DNA from 2 places in the Streptomyces sp. NPDC020807 genome. Region 1 is predicted to be linked to the other one. Evidence: riboswitches for the same ligand, from Rfam matches in the RefSeq annotation. Region 1 holds a riboswitch; the other holds the start of a gene.

Region 1 (7,581 bases):
CGTGACGCTCACCCAGGTCGATCCGGCGAGCCGTCACGTCTTCTCCGACGGGACCCGCGTCGACCTGCCGAACGCCTCCCGGGCCGGCACGGTCGCCGCCCTGGACGCGGCTCTCGGGGCGGGTGCGGGCGAGCGGTGGGGCGACTTCCTGACCCGGGCCCGCGAGGCCTGGGACCGTACCCGGCGCCCGCTGCTCGAAGAGCCGCAGCCCGCCGACCCGGCGCCGCTGGCCCGCGAGCCGTACCCCGCGCTCAAGGCCGGTCTGCTGCGCCGCCCGACGACGACGCTCGCCCAGGTCGGCGCGCGCGAGCTGCGCGATCCCCGGCTCGCCGCCCTCCTCGACGCGTACGCGGAGTCCTACGGCTTCGACCCGGCGACCGCCCCGGCGGCCGCCGCCGTCCTGCCGTACATGGAGCAGACCTTCGGCAGCTGGTACGTGGGCGGTGGCCTGCGGGCGCTGGCCGACGCGGTGTACGAGCGGTGCCGCAAGCGGCGGGTCGAGTTCGTCTTCGAGGCGCCCGTGGAGGAGGTCCTGGAGAAGGACGGCCGGGCGGCCGGCGTCGTGCTCGCCGGGGGCGAGACGGTCGAGGCGGACCACGTGGTCTCCGGCGCGCCGGTCCCCGCGCTCTACCGCGACCAGGTCGTCGGCTGGGAGCGGCAGGACGACTGGCCGCCGCACCAGGAGGCGGGGACGAGCCGGGTGACGGTCTGTCTGGCCCTGCGCGGGGCCCGGGAGGCGGCGGCCGCGCACCGCACGGTCGTCCACGCGGCGGACGGGCGGCCGACCGTGACGGTCCTCCGGCCGGACGACCCGGCGCTGCGGCCCGACGGGGAGCACGAGGCGGTGACGGTCACGGCGACGGTCGACGGATCCTCCGGAGCGGAGGGCTGGGATGCCTTCGCCGACCGGATGGTCGAGGCCGCCGGTCTCGCCGTTCCCGGGCTCGCGGACCGGCTCCTGTGGCGGCACGTCCGCACCCCGGAGGACGTACGGCGCGACACGGGGAGCGCCGAGGTGCCGGGGCCCGGCCTCGGCGGGGCCGGCGGCCGGCTGCTGCCCGCCGCGAACGTCTCCCCGCTGCCCGGCCTGTACTTCGCGGGCGGCTGGTCGCACCCGGGCGGCGGGCTCGCCCACGCGGGCATGTCGGGCGCGCTGGTCGCGGGTCTGATCGTCGAGGGCACGGACTTCCGCGGCTCCCAGTAGGGGCCGCGGGCCCGCCGCCCTCGTGCTCTCAGTACCGGTACTGCTGCTGCTCGTCCGGGTGCGGCTGCTGCGGGGCGGGCTCGGTGTCGCGCTGCTGCGGGACCCAGACGCCGCCCGGCGGGGTGTCGTAGGTGTACGAGGGCGCGTAGGTGTCGCCGTAGTACGGGGCGGCGTACTGCTGCTGGCCGTCCGTGTTCGGGCCGCCGATGTACGGGTCGGAGTAGGCCGCGTACTGCTGCTGCTCGTACCCGGTCTGCGCGTACCCGGCCTGCTGGTGGTCGGGCTGCTGGTAGCCGGCCTGCGGGTAGTCGGACTGCTGGAACTCGGGCTGGTACGCGTACTGCTGGTACTCGTGGCCCTGCTGCTCGTACGCGGGCGCGTAGGTGTCGTACCCCTGGCCCTGGTACTGGCTCTGGTCCTGGTACTGGGCCTGCTCCTGGTACTGGTGGCCCTGTCCCTGGTACTGGCCCTGGTCCTGGTCCTGGTACTGGGCCTGCCCCTGGGCGCGGGCCTGGTCGTCCTGCCCCTGGCCCTGGCCCTGGTTCTGCGCGATGTCGTAGATCCCGTACTGGCCGGTCTCGTCGGGCATCGGCTGGGGTTCGTAGACCGCCGTCGTCTCGCCGGGCGTCTCCTCCGAGCCGTACGAGAGCCCGGTGACCTCCAGGGTCGGTCCGGCCTCTGCCGGGGCGTCCTTGCGGCGGCGGCTCTCGCCCGGGTTCCCGCCGATCGCCCAGCCGGTGGAGAAGCCGCGGCGGAAGGAGAGCGTCACGTAGGTCTGGCCGACGGCGAAGCCGACCGCGCCCGCGATGATGACCGCGACCGAGGGCAGCAGCACGCCCAGGACCACGCCGAGGAAGCCGGTGAAGGCCAGCAGCCGCCAGCGGAGCCGCGCCTTGTACTGGAGGAGCACCTCTCCCAGCAGCCACAACGCGACCACGCCGAACGCGATGTAGAGGACCGTCCACCCCATGCCCCGCCGCCCCTCTCCACGGTCACCGCCGCGGGTCAGGGGCGGGTACGACCGGTCACGACTGCTGGTGCAGTCCGAGATTCTCGTAGATCTCGAGCGTCGCGGTGGAGCTGTTCAGCGTGATGAAGTGCAGTCCGGGGACACCCTCGGAGAGCAGACGCGCGCAGAACTCCGTCGCGAACTCGATACCGATGGAGCGTACAGCGGCCGGATCGTCCTTGACCGCGAGGATGCGGTCTTTCACATCCGCGGGGAAGGCCGCGTTGCTCAGCTGGGGCAGCCGGTCGAGGGTCTTCACGTTCACGACGGGCATGACCTCGGGGATGATCGGGGTCTCGCAGCCGGCCTTGGTGACGCTGTCGCGCAGCCGCAGGTACTTCTCCGGATCGAAGAACATCTGGGTGATCGCGTAGTCGGCACCGGCGCGGCACTTGTCCACGAAGTGCCGGATGTCCGTGTCCCAGTCGGCGGAGCGCGGGTGCATCTCGGGGAAGGCGGCGACGCCGACGCAGAAGTCGCCGGACTCCTTGATGAGCCGCACGAGGTCGGCGGCGTACCGGACGCCCTCGGGGTGCTCGACCCACTCGCCCAGCGGGTCGCCGGCCGGGTCACCGCGCAGCGCGAGCATGTTGCGGATGCCGGCGTCGGCGTACTGGCCGAGGACGTTGCGCAGCTCGGCGATCGAGTGGTCGACGGCCGTGAGGTGGGCGACGGGGGTGAGCGTGGTGTCGGAGGCGATCTTCTGGGTCGCCTTGACCGTGCCACCGCGGGTGGTGCCGCCGGCACCGTAGGTCACGGAGACGAAGCTGGGGCCGACCGCCTCGACGCGGCGCATGGCGTTCCAGAGGACCTGCTCGCCCTTCTCGGTCCGGGGCGCGTAGAACTCGAAGGAGTACGACGTTTCACCGGCGGCGAGGATGTCGCGGACCGTGCGCGCACGGTCGGATCGGACGGAAGCGGTACCTAGGGCCATACGGGCAGGTTAGACGGGGGGCGCGGGGCTGCGTAGGCCGCGTCCGAGTCGTGGACACGTTTTCGGACATTGTTCGACCGGATGTCGGGCCCCCGTGGCGCGCGCTTCGCGTCCCCGTCGCCCGACGCCCGTCGTTCCCCGCTCGCGGGTCAGCCCCCGGCGCGCTCCCGTACGCGCTTCGCGAGGGCGGCCGTCGCGGCGGCCGGGTCGTCGGCCTCGGTGATGGCGCGGACGACGACGATCCGGCGGGCGCCCGCGTCGAGGACCTCGTCGAGGTTGGTCTCGTCGATGCCGCCGATGGCGAACCAGGGGCGGTCCTGGGCGAGCCCCGCCGCGTACCGCACGAGGCCGAGTCCCGGCGCGTACCGGCCGGGCTTGGTGGGGGTGGGCCAGCAGGGGCCGGTGCAGAAGTAGTCGACGCCGGGCTCGACGGCGGCGGCCGCCGCCTCGGCCTCGGAGTGGCAGGAGCGGCCGATCAGCACCTCCTCGCCGAGGACGGCGCGGGCGGCGGGGACGGGCAGGTCGCCCTGGCCGAGGTGGAGGACGTCGGAGCCGATGGCGTGGGCGACGTCGGCCCGGTCGTTCACCGCGAGGAGCTTGCCGTGCTCGCGGGCGGCCTCGGCGAAGACGGCGAGGTGCTCCAGCTCCTCGCCTGCCTCCATGCCCTTGTCGCGGAGCTGCACGACGTCCACGCCGGAGGAGAGCACGGCGTCGAGGAAGGCGGGCAGGTCACCCTGGCGCTTCCGGGCGTCGGTGCACAGGTAGAGCCGGGCGTCGGCGAGCCGCTCACGAGGCGTGGGCATGGGTGGGTTCCCCCCGTCGGTGTCGGGGTCTCCCCCGTCGGTGGCGGGGTCTCCCCCGTCGGTCGCGGGGTCTCCCCCGTCGGTCGCGGGGTCTCCCCCGTCGGTGGCGCCGGTGGCGCGGGTGGCGGGCCCCGGGACGGGGGCCTGCCACCGCGCCACCCGCGGGTGGTGTCTTCGGTTCGGGCGCGCTCAGGGCGGTGTTCGTCAGATGGCGAGCGCCTGGGCGCGGCGCTTCACCTCCGTGCCGCGGTTCTCGTTGAGCGCCTGGGCGGGCGTGCCCGGCAGGCTCTCGTCCGGAGTGAAGAGCCACTCCAGCATCTCCTCGTCGGTGAAGCCGTCGTCCCGCAGGACGGTCAGCAGACCGACGAGGCCCTTGACGATCTTGTCGCCCTGGATGAAGGCGGCGGGAACCTGCAGGGACCTGTTCTCTCCGCGGCGCACCGCGATGAGCTGGCCGTCCTTGATCAGCTGCCGCACCTTCAGCACGTCGATGCCGAGTGCCTCCCCGATGTCGGGCACGTAGAGCCAGGCGGGGACGAGCGCATCGATCTTCACGTCAATCTCGGTCACAGGACAAGCCTGCCATCCCGGACCGACAGTCGGTACTCGGGCCCTCCGGCCGGGTCTACGCGACGGCCGACTTCAGCGGAACGGCCGGGTCCGCGGCGCGCTCGCGGTCGACCGGGGTGCCCGCCTCGACGAGCTTGCGGCCCTGGGCGAGGTCGCGGGGCCGCCCGACGGCGAGCAGCGCGACCGGGACCCCGTCACGCAGCCAGAGGACCGACCAGCTCTCGCCGGCCGGGTCGCCGCGCCACAGGAGTTCGTCGGCGTCGGCGTGGTGGCCCGCGTACTGGACGAAGCGGCCGAACTGCTCGGACCAGAAGTACGGCACCGGGTCGTACGGGTCCGGGTCGGCGCCGGTGACGTCGGCGGCGACGATGCCCGCCGCGACCGTACGGGGCCCCTGGAGCGCGTTGTCCCAGTGGTGGACGAGGAGCCGCTCGCCGTAGCGGGCGGAGGGGTAGGAGGCGCAGTCGCCGACCGCGTACACCCCGGGCAGGCTGGTGCGCAGCCGGTCGTCGGCGGTGACGGCGCCGCTCGGGTCGAGGGCGATGCCGGATCCGGCGAGCCAGCCGGTCGCGGGGCGGGCGCCGATGCCGACGACGACGGCGTCGGCGGGCAGCTCGCGGCCGTCGGCGAGGACGACCCGGCCGGGCGTGCCGGGGCGGATCGTCTCCACGCGCGCGTGGGTGAGGAGTTCGGCGCCGTTCTCCGCGTACCAGCCGGCCATGGGGCCGGTGACCTCGGCGGGAAGGGCCCCGGCCAGGGGGCGGTCGGCGGCCTCGACGACGGTGACCTCGCAGCCGGCCTCGCGCGCGGCGGTGGCGAACTCGGCGCCGATCCAGCCCGCGCCGACGACCACGACGGTGTGGCGGCGCTCCAGGACGGGAGCCAGGCGGGCGGCGTCGTCGAGGGTGCGCAGGAGGTGGACGCCGGGGACGCCGTCGGCGCCGGGCAGGTTGACCGGGTGGGCGCCGGTGGCGAGGACGAGGGCGCCGTACGGGACGGGTCCGGCCTCGGTGTCGATCTCGCGGTCGGCGGCGCGCAGTCCGAGGACGTCGAGGCCGAGGCGCAGCTCGACGCCGAGCTCCTCGAAGTCGACGTCGAAGGCGGAGTCCTCGGCCTTGCCGAGGAGGACCGCCTTGGAGAGCGGGGGCCGGTCGTAGGGCTGGTGGGGCTCGGCGCCGATGAGGGTCACGGGGCCGGTGAAGCCCTGTTCCCGCAGGGCGACGGCGGTCTGCACGCCCGCCATTCCGGCGCCGACGATCACGACGTGCCGCTGGGTCTGCTTCTGCTCGCTCACCCGTCCACCTTACGCATCTGACGGCCCGTCAGGTAGGGAGGGGCCTGTGACCCCTCGTCGACGCGGGCTAGTCTGGCGGGCGTAAAGCACTCGCGGGAGCCCGGACGCACCGGGCTGAGAGGGAGGCTGGCCGGCCTCCGACCGTACGAACCTGATCCGGGTCATGCCGGCGAAGGGAGGGGCTGGACGCCCATGCGTTCTTCCGATGTCCTCGTGGTCGGGGGCGGAATCATCGGCCTGGTCACGGCCTGGCGGGCCGCGCGGCGCGGCCTGCGCACCGCCGTGGCCGACCCGGACCCGGGCGGCGGCGCCGCGCGGGTCGCGGCCGGGATGCTCGCCGCCGTCACCGAACTCCACTACGGCGAGGAGACCCTCCTCGGTCTCAACCTCGCCTCCGCGGAGCGCTATCCGTCGTTCGTCGCCGAACTGGAGGAGGCGACCGGTCACGACACCGGCTACCGGGCCTGCGGCACCCTCGCCGTCGCCCTCGACGCCGACGACCGCGCCCACCTGCGCGAACTCCACGCCCTCCAGACCCGGTGCGGCCTCACGTCGGAATGGCTCAGCGGCCGCGACTGCCGCCGCCTCGAACCCATGCTCGCGCCCGGCGTGCGCGGCGGGCTCCGGGTCGACGGCGACCACCAGGTGGACCCGCGCCGGCTCGCCGACGCGCTCCTCCTCGCCTGCGAGCGGGCCGGGGTGGTCTTCCACCGCGCCCACGCGGAGCGCCTGACGGTCGTACGGGACCGGGCCGCCGGAGCCGTACTCACCGGCGGCGAGGAACTGACGGCCGACCAGGTCGTCCTCGCGGCCGGCAGCCTGAGCGGGCGGCTCGCGGGCGTCCCGGAGGAGGCCCTTCCGCCGGTCCGCCCGGTGAAGGGCCAGGTCCTGCGGCTGCGGGTCCCCGCCCCGTACGCCCCCTTCCTCTCCCGGACCGTCCGCGCGGTCGTCCGCGGCAGCCACGTCTACCTCGTGCCGCGCGCCAACGGCGAGCTCGTCGTCGGCGCCACCAGCGAGGAGCTCGGCTGGGACACGACGGTGACGGCGGGCGGCGTGTACGAGCTCCTCCGCGACGCGCACGAACTCGTCCCCGGCCTCACCGAGCTCCCGCTCACCGAGACCCGCGCCGGACTGCGCCCCGCGTCCCCCGACAACGCGCCGCTGCTCGGCCCCACCGCCCTCCCCGGCCTCCACCTGGCCACCGGGCACTACCGCAACGGGGTGCTGCTCACCCCCGTCACCGGCGACGTCATGGCGGAGGTGCTCACGACGGGCACCCTCCCGCCGGAGGCGCGCCCCTTCACCCCCCGCCGATTCGCCCCCGCACGCCAGGAGCAGCCCGCATGACCGAGCACGTGAAGGTCTCCGTGAACGTCTCCGTGAACGGAGAGCCGAGGAACCTCCCCCCGGCGACCACGCTGGACACCCTCGTCACCGCCCTCACCACGGCCCGCTCCGGCGTGGCGGCGGCGCTCAACGAGACGGTCGTGCCGCGCGGGGAATGGGCGACGACGGTCCTCGGCGAGGGCGACCGGGTGGAAGTCCTGACCGCGGTCCAGGGAGGCTGAGCGCCATGTCCGACGACACCTTCCGCCTCGGCGGCGCGGACTTCGCCTCCCGCCTGATCATGGGCACGGGCGGCGCGCCCAGCCTCGACACCCTGGAACGCTCCCTCGTCGCCAGCGGTACGGAGCTGACGACCGTCGCCATGCGGCGCCTGGACCCGACGGTCCAGGGCTCCGTCCTCTCCGTCCTCGACCGGCTCGG
Region 2 (7,581 bases), on a different contig from region 1:
CCGGAGGGCTGAGCCCTGCGGAGGACCCGGAGCGGCCCCGTCCCCTAGGGGGCGGATCAGGGGAGAGCGGGGGACGCGACGCCCCTGCGGGCCGTCTCCCGCACCTAGCCTTGAGGGTGTCCGGCGCGGAGTGCGCGGGACGGACCTTTCGAGAGCGAGGTAGGGACCATGGCCGTACAGGAGATGCTCGCGGGGCTGCCCTGGTGGGTGAAGTGGGTCGCCATACCCGCACTCGCCCTGCTGGTCTTCGGCGGACTGATCACCAGCGTGCTGACCTTCGTCGTCGGCCTGCTGTTCAAGGTGCTGCTCTTCGTGGCGCTCGTCGGCGGCCTGATCTACGTCGTGCAGAAGGTCAAGGGATCGGGCAGGTCCCGCGAGGAGTGGTGACCCAGCCCGGCCGGTCCACCCAGCCTGGCCGGTCCACCCAGCCTGGCCGGTCCACCCCGCCTCGCCGGTCCACCCCGCCTGGCCGGCCAACCCCGCCCGGCCAGGCCACCTCGAATGCCGCCCCGGCGACGCTGACTACCCGTCAGTACGAAGTCGGCGAAGGGCATTAGCCCGGCCGAGGGAACGGAAGCCGGGAATCCGGACGGCCTCCAGAGCCTGCCACTAGAGTGGAATCCCTCCGCCGTGTTGGGGACTACGGGCGTAGACCGCGTGTCGAAACAGCGGTTTCCCAGGCCCGGCGGGCGCGGGGGCGGCCCCCGCGGGCGGGTGCGACGCACCCGTCGTCACGCCTGGGGGTGACCTTTGGCCACGGCTACGCAGACGGCTGCACCTACCCTGATCGGTTCGGTGCAGCGGGCGCTGAGACTTCTGGAGGCCGTGTCCTCCCATGCGGACGGCGCCCCGGCCAAACAACTCGCCCGCGAGACGGGCCTTCAGCTCCCCACGACGTACCACCTGCTCCGCACCCTGACGCACGAGGGCTATCTGCGCCGCGAGAAGGGTGTGTTCCTCCTGGGTGACGCCGCCGTCCGACTGGCCGGTGGCGGAGCTGTGCAGAATCGTCGCATCAAGATCGAAGACTCCCTTGCCCGCTGGCGGGACGAGATCGGTGTGCCGGTGTACTTCGCCCTCTATCGCGAGGGCGAGATCGAGCTCGTCGCCGTCGCCGACACTCCTTCGGCCCCCGCGGTCGAGGAATGGGCCGACTTCCGGGAGACCGGGCACGCCCACGCGATCGGGCAATGCCTCCTGAGCCAACTCGATCTGAAGAGCCGTCAAGACCACCTCGACCGGCACCCGGTGGAAGCCATCACTCCGTACACGGTGCGTAATCGCCGTGCCCTTTTGGAGCGTTTGGGCGATTTGGGCCGTATGGAACCCCTGGTAGAGCGTCAGGAATATGCGCTCGGCACGGTCTGTGCCGCCATCCCCATCACCGCGGGCTCCACGGCGGGCGCGATGGCCATTTCCCTCCCCCTCCACCAGGCAGAACGGTTGCTCCCGGCAGTCGAGCGGCTACGTACAGAGATCGGGAGGCTCTTCAGCTCACTCGCGTTCTCTATCAGTATCTGAAAAATCACTCCTTGTGATCTGCTAGCGCGTACAGCACGATTGCGTCAAGAGGGCCACGGGGGATCATTCCTGGCCGTTTCGGTCACAGCTTTCAGCAGCTGTGTTTACACAGCTTCATCTACTGCGGGGTACATGATGCGAGAGTCGGTTCAGGCCGAGGTCCTGATGAGCTTCCTCGTCTCCGAGGAGCTCTGCTTCAAGATCCCGGTCGAGCTGCGATACGAGGCCCGGGATCCTTACGCGGTACGGATGACGTTCCACCTTCCCGGAGACGCGCCCGTGACCTGGGCGTTCGGTCGTGAACTGCTGCTCGACGGAATCAACCGCCCGAGCGGCGACGGCGACGTGCACATCGCGCCGACGGACCCGGAGGGGCTCTCGGACGTCTCCATCCGCCTCCAGGTCGGCGCCGACCGTGCCCTCTTCCGCGCCAGCGCGCCGCCGCTGGTCGCGTTCCTGGACCGGACGGACAAGCTGGTCCCGCTCGGTCAGGAAAGGACACTCGGCGACTTCGAGGACAACCTCGAAGCCGCACTCGGCCGGATTCTGGCAGAGGAGAACGCGGGCTGACCCCTGCCGAAAGTCCCTACTTCGCGCGCCGCCGCCGGCCGCCCCGTACCGCTGCCGCCCGGGAGTTCCCCTCGCCATCGGGCCCCGGCCGGTCGGCGGAGACCACCAGGGCCGCGAGGGCGGTGGTGACCGGCACCGAGGCGACGAGTCCGATCGAACCGACCAGCGTTCGGACGATCTCCACCGCGACCAGCTCGCTGTTGGCCACCGTGCCCATGCTGCTCTGCGCGATCGAGAAGAGCAGCAGGAGCGGCAGGGCGGCACCCGCGTAGGCGAGGACCAGGGTGTTCACCACCGAGGCGATGTGGTCGCGGCCGATCCGGATCCCGGCCCGGTACAGACCGCGCGGGCCCATGCGGGGATCGGCCTGGTGCAGCTCCCACACCGCCGAGGTCTGCGTGACGGTCACGTCGTCCAGGACGCCCAGCGAGCCGATGATCACGCTGGCGAGCAGCAGGCCGGACATGTCGATGTCCGGGTAGAGGCCGTGGATCAGGCCGGTGTTGTCATCGGTGTTGCCGCTGAGCGAGGCCCAGCCGATGAAGATCGAGCCGAGCAGCCCGATCAGCAGCAGCGAGACCAGCGTGCCGAGTACGGCGACCGAGGTGCGGGCCGAGAGCCCGTGGCACATGTAGAGAGCGATCAGCATGATCGCGCTCGATCCGACCACGGCCACGACCAGCGGGTTCGATCCGTCCAGGATCGCCGGCAGGATGAAGAAGGTCAGGATCAGGAAGCTCACCACGAGGGCGACGAGCGCCATGACGCCCCGCATTCGCCCGACGACCACCACCGCCAGCGCGAAGATCCCCGCGAGCAGGGCCATCGGCAGCTTCCGGTTCGCGTCCGTCACCGAGTACTGGAGGTCGTGCGGTGCGTCGGGGGCGTACGCCACCACCACGCCCTGACCCTCTTCCAGTTGGCGCGGCGCGTCGGGCTGCACGATCTCGGTGAACGTACGCCCCTTGTCCGGGCCGCTGGTGACCTCGATCGTCGCCTTCTCGCACTGCCCCTGCTGCGCGTTGACCGCCTCGCGGCCCTGCGCGGTCGAGGTGTCGCCGGTGGGCGGTACCTGGGCGGCGTTCACGTCTTTGCAGTCGACCTGCTCGACGGAGACGACCGTGCCCTGCTCGGTCTGCCTGTCGAAGCCGACCCCCGTGCGCTCGTGCGCCGGGGTGCCGCCTGGCCACAGGACCACGAGACCGACCACCACGGCGGTGGCGAAGGGGATCAGGACCGCGGCGATGACCTTGCGCAGATGCCGGGAGACGGGGGCGGCGGGGCCGTGGCTGTGGCTGTGACCATGACCGTGCGAGGTGCCGGGGGCATGATCGTGGCCGTGCGGCTCGGGTGTCTGCTGGGGGGAAGTCACCGACCGATCATCGCAAGAACGGCGAGGGCCCACTGTTCAGCACGCCAGGGATGGCGCTAGCGTGGTGACACCTTTGCACACGCGGGAGCTCGGAGCACCGGGCTGAGAGGGCGCTGATCACCGTACGCGCGTACTGAAGTACGTCGAACGGGAGGAGGCTGCGCCGACCGCCGAACCTGTTACCGGGTAATGCCGGCGTAGGGAGATTCGGTCTCATGACCATTCAGGATGCACGCACGCCTGCCTCCGACCAGAACAGCCCGCAGGAGCGCACGCCGGGCTGGCACAAGGGGTACGTCGAGGGTTCCCGCCCCGACATCCGGGTGCCGGTCCGTCAGGTGCACCTCACCAACGGCAAGGACGTGACGCTGTACGACACGTCCGGCCCGTACACCGACCCCACCGTCGACACCGACGTGCGGCGGGGCCTCGCGCCGCTGCGCGAGAACTGGATCATCGCGCGCGGCGACACCGAGGAGTACGCCGGCCGCCCCGTCCGCCCCGAGGACGACGGCATCAAGCACACCTCGCCGCGCGGCGGCGGGCTCAAGAACCTCGACGCCGTCTTCCCCGGCCGCCCGCGCCTGCCGCGCCGCGGCCGCGACGGCCAGGCGGTGACCCAGCTCGCGTACGCCCGCCGGGGCGAGATCACCCCGGAGATGGAGTACGTCGCGATCCGCGAGAACGTCTCCCCCGAGGTCGTGCGGGAGGAGATCGCCGCGGGTCGCGCGGTGCTCCCCGCGAACGTCAACCACCCGGAGATCGAGCCGATGATCATCGGCAAGCGGTTCCTGGTGAAGGTCAACGCCAACATCGGCAACTCGGCCGTCACCTCCTCCATCGAGGAGGAGGTGGAGAAGATGACCTGGGCGACGAAGTGGGGCGCCGACACGGTCATGGACCTGTCCACCGGCCGCAACATCCACACCACCCGCGAGTGGGTGCTGCGCAACTCCCCCGTGCCGATCGGCACCGTGCCGCTCTACCAGGCGCTGGAGAAGGTCGACGGCAAGGCCGAGGACCTGACCTGGGAGATCTACAAGGACACGGTCATCGAGCAGGCCGAGCAGGGCGTCGACTACATGACGGTCCACGCCGGCGTGCTCCTGCCGTACGTGCCCCTCACCGCGCGCCGCAAGACGGGCATCGTCTCGCGCGGCGGCTCGATCATGGCCGCCTGGTGCCTCGCGCACCACAAGGAGAACTTCCTCTACACGAACTTCGAGGAACTCTGCGAGATCCTCGCGGCGTACGACGTCACGTACTCGCTCGGCGACGGCCTGCGCCCCGGCTCGATCGCGGACGCCAACGACGAGGCGCAGTTCGCGGAGCTGAAGACGCTCGGCGAGCTGAACACGATCGCCAAGCGGCACAACGTGCAGACGATGATCGAGGGCCCGGGCCACGTCCCGATGCACAAGATCAAGGAGAACATCGACCTCCAGCAGGAGATCTGCGAGGAGGCCCCGTTCTACACGCTCGGCCCGCTGACCACGGACGTCGCGCCCGCGTACGACCACATCACCTCGGGCATCGGCGCCGCGATGATCGCCTGGTGGGGCACGGCGATGCTCTGCTACGTCACGCCCAAGGAGCACCTGGGCCTGCCGAACAAGGACGACGTGAAGACCGGCGTCATCACGTACAAGATCTCGGCCCACGCGGCGGACCTGGCCAAGGGGCACCCGGGCGCGCAGGAGTGGGACGACGCGCTCTCGGACGCGCGGTTCGAGTTCCGCTGGGAGGACCAGTTCAACCTGGCCCTCGACCCCGTCACCGCCCGCGAGTTCCACGACGAGACGCTGCCGGCGGAGCCCGCGAAGACGGCGCACTTCTGCTCGATGTGCGGGCCGAAGTTCTGCTCGATGCGGATCTCCCAGGACATCCGGCGTGAGCACGGGGGGACGCCGGAGGAGATCGAGGCCGGGATGGCGGAGAAGTCGAAGGAGTTCGCGGCCTCCGGCAACCGCGTCTACCTGCCGCTGGCGGACTGACCGGCCCGAGGGGGAACGGGGGACCGGCCGGGTGCCGGTCCCCCGCTTGGCGCGGGGGAGCCCCGGGCCTACGGGCCTTGCTGGTCCGGTGGTTCGGTCGCGGCGAGGGCGTCGCGGAGGAACGGGACGATCCCTCGTTCGAGCAGGGCGTGGCGCCAGGCTTCGCGGGCGCGGGCGAGCTCGTCCTCCGGACCGCCGGCGGCCGCGGCGGAGGTGACGGTCGCGGCCGGACTGTTCCGCAGGGCGGTCACGAGGAGCCCCGCCCCCGCGCAGACCAGGCCCGCGGCGGCGAGCGCACCGAAGACCAGGCCGGCCGTCAGGAGGGTCCCGCCGAACCGCAGGCCGGGCGCGACGGCCCGCAGCACCGCGCCGACCAGCAGGAAGATGACGGCGGCGGACCCGGCGAGCACGGGCACCATCACCGTGAGGATCGCGACGATTCCGGCCCCGGAACCGTCCTGCCGGGCGGGGACGCGGGTGGCGACGGCGACGCGGCCCGCCTCGCGGACCTTGGTGAAGTGGGCGTACTCGCTCGCCGCCGCGGTGGTGATCAGCGCCGTCGCGTTCACGGCCATGGCGCGCAGCTGTGCGGCCGTCAGCCATGTCCCGAATCCGGCGAGTTCCGGGCGTGTGTGCGCGGTGCTCAGTGCGTCGTCGAGGACGCGCTCGTACTCGGCGCGGTCCTCGGTCAGCAGGTACGGAGCCACGTTCATGTGCATCCCCCGATGCTCCGCAGGCCCGGATCAGCCGCGGAGAACGGCCGGGCGGGCGAAAACGGAGGAGAGCCTGCTACGGATGGTCCGATGGTATTGCGGTGACGCCACTGGCTGACAGGGTGTTTCCGGAAATCGCCTTTTCCGGATGCGCTGGGTTATCCGTCAGTCGTTCAGGGGGAGTTGGACGACCAGCAGCTTTCCGGCCATGGTCACGCCGCCGTCCATGGCGATGGCGAGCCCGTCCGCGTACACGTGCGGTCCGTCGACGACCGGGCCGCCGTCACCCTCGTCCTCTTCGCCGCCGACCTGGCCGAGGAGGTACGGGATGGGGCTGTGGCCGTGCACGATCCGGTGGCCGCCATAGGTGGAGAGGAGCTCCTGCACGGCCTGCGGACCGGTCTCGTCGTCGCGGAACGCGAAGCGCTTGGTGAACTTCCGGAAGAGGTCCCAGACCTCGTCGGCGTCGCTTCGGGTGAGGATCTCGTGGACCTTCTCGTTGACGTCCTCGATGCTCTCGCCGTACTCGAGGTAGGCGGTGGTGTCCGAGTGCAGGAGGAGGTGGTCGTCCTCCAGGACCACGGCGTCGAGCCGGGACATCCACTGGAGGTGGACGTCCTGGAGGCGGTCCATGTCGTGCTTCTGCCCGCCGTTGAGCAGCCAGGCCGCCTGGAAGGTGGCGGTGCCCGCGCCGGAGTTGACCGGGGTGTCGGCGAAGCGCTTGGCGCCGATGAGCAGCAGCTCGTGGTTGCCCATGAGGGCCTTGCAGTAGCCGCCGGCGGCCGCGGCCTCGGCGGAGAGCCGCATGACGAGGTCGATGACGCCGATGCCGTCGGGGCCGCGGTCGGTGAAGTCGCCGAGGAACCACAGCCGGGCGTTGCCCGCGGCCCAGCCGCCGTTCTCGTCGACGAGGCCCTGGGCGCGGAGGGCGGCCAGGAGTTCGTCGAGGTAGCCGTGGACGTCGCCGACGACGTAGAGCGGGCCGGGGCCGTCGGCGGGCGCGGAGGCGCGCTCGGGCGTCGCGGCGGCGTCGGGGGTGACCGGGACCTGGAGGGTGTCGCCGCGCTGGATGACGGGGAGGTCGCGCTCGGTCGGGGTGTAGTCGGCGGGGGGCTCGCCCTGGGGGAAGCCGTTGCCGGGGTGGTGGCCGGTGGCGACGGAGACGATGGAGGAGACGGCGGAGGAGACGGCGGGGGCGCTTGCCGCGGGCTCCTGGGCCTGTGCGTGCGCTCCGGCGTCAGGAACGGGGGCTCCGGCGCCAGAGACAGGGACTCCCGCGTCCGCCACGGGTGCGAGGCGGCGGCCCAGGAGGAGGGTCGGGTCGGCCGGAGCCGGTGCGGGCTCCGGGCTCTGCCGCTCCGCCGAGGGCGGCTCGACGGCGTGACCCTGTACGGGTACCAGGGCGTACGGC

Evidence for each region. A riboswitch is a leader RNA that binds a small molecule or an ion and turns the genes downstream of it on or off. The one in region 1 is predicted to bind thiamine pyrophosphate.
Region 2: another riboswitch for thiamine pyrophosphate. It lies ahead of thiC (phosphomethylpyrimidine synthase ThiC); the one in region 1 lies ahead of thiO (glycine oxidase ThiO).

What each region holds. Positions count from the first base shown of each region.
Region 1 covers NZ_JBFADU010000004.1:54,173-61,753, forward strand. Annotated here, with positions in the region: gene AB0G79_RS08080 (NAD(P)/FAD-dependent oxidoreductase) at 1-1,204, shown strand, start outside; gene AB0G79_RS08085 (hypothetical protein) at 1,233-2,174, opposite strand; gene metF (methylenetetrahydrofolate reductase [NAD(P)H]) at 2,230-3,147, opposite strand; gene thiE (thiamine phosphate synthase) at 3,297-3,950, opposite strand; gene AB0G79_RS08100 (Rv2175c family DNA-binding protein) at 4,155-4,520, opposite strand; gene AB0G79_RS08105 (FAD-dependent oxidoreductase) at 4,576-5,814, opposite strand; TPP riboswitch at 5,897-6,009, shown strand; gene thiO (glycine oxidase ThiO) at 6,007-7,161, shown strand; gene thiS (sulfur carrier protein ThiS) at 7,158-7,382, shown strand; gene AB0G79_RS08120 (thiazole synthase) at 7,388-7,581, shown strand, end outside.
Region 2 covers NZ_JBFADU010000001.1:220,815-228,395, reverse strand. Annotated here, with positions in the region: gene AB0G79_RS01115 (cupin domain-containing protein) at 1-12, shown strand, start outside; gene AB0G79_RS01110 (DUF5326 family protein) at 169-387, shown strand; gene AB0G79_RS01105 (helix-turn-helix domain-containing protein) at 751-1,521, shown strand; gene AB0G79_RS01100 (SsgA family sporulation/cell division regulator) at 1,657-2,091, shown strand; gene AB0G79_RS01095 (YibE/F family protein) at 2,108-3,463, opposite strand; TPP riboswitch at 3,535-3,684, shown strand; gene thiC (phosphomethylpyrimidine synthase ThiC) at 3,679-5,457, shown strand; gene AB0G79_RS01085 (hypothetical protein) at 5,526-6,176, opposite strand; gene AB0G79_RS01080 (metallophosphoesterase) at 6,336-7,581, opposite strand, start outside.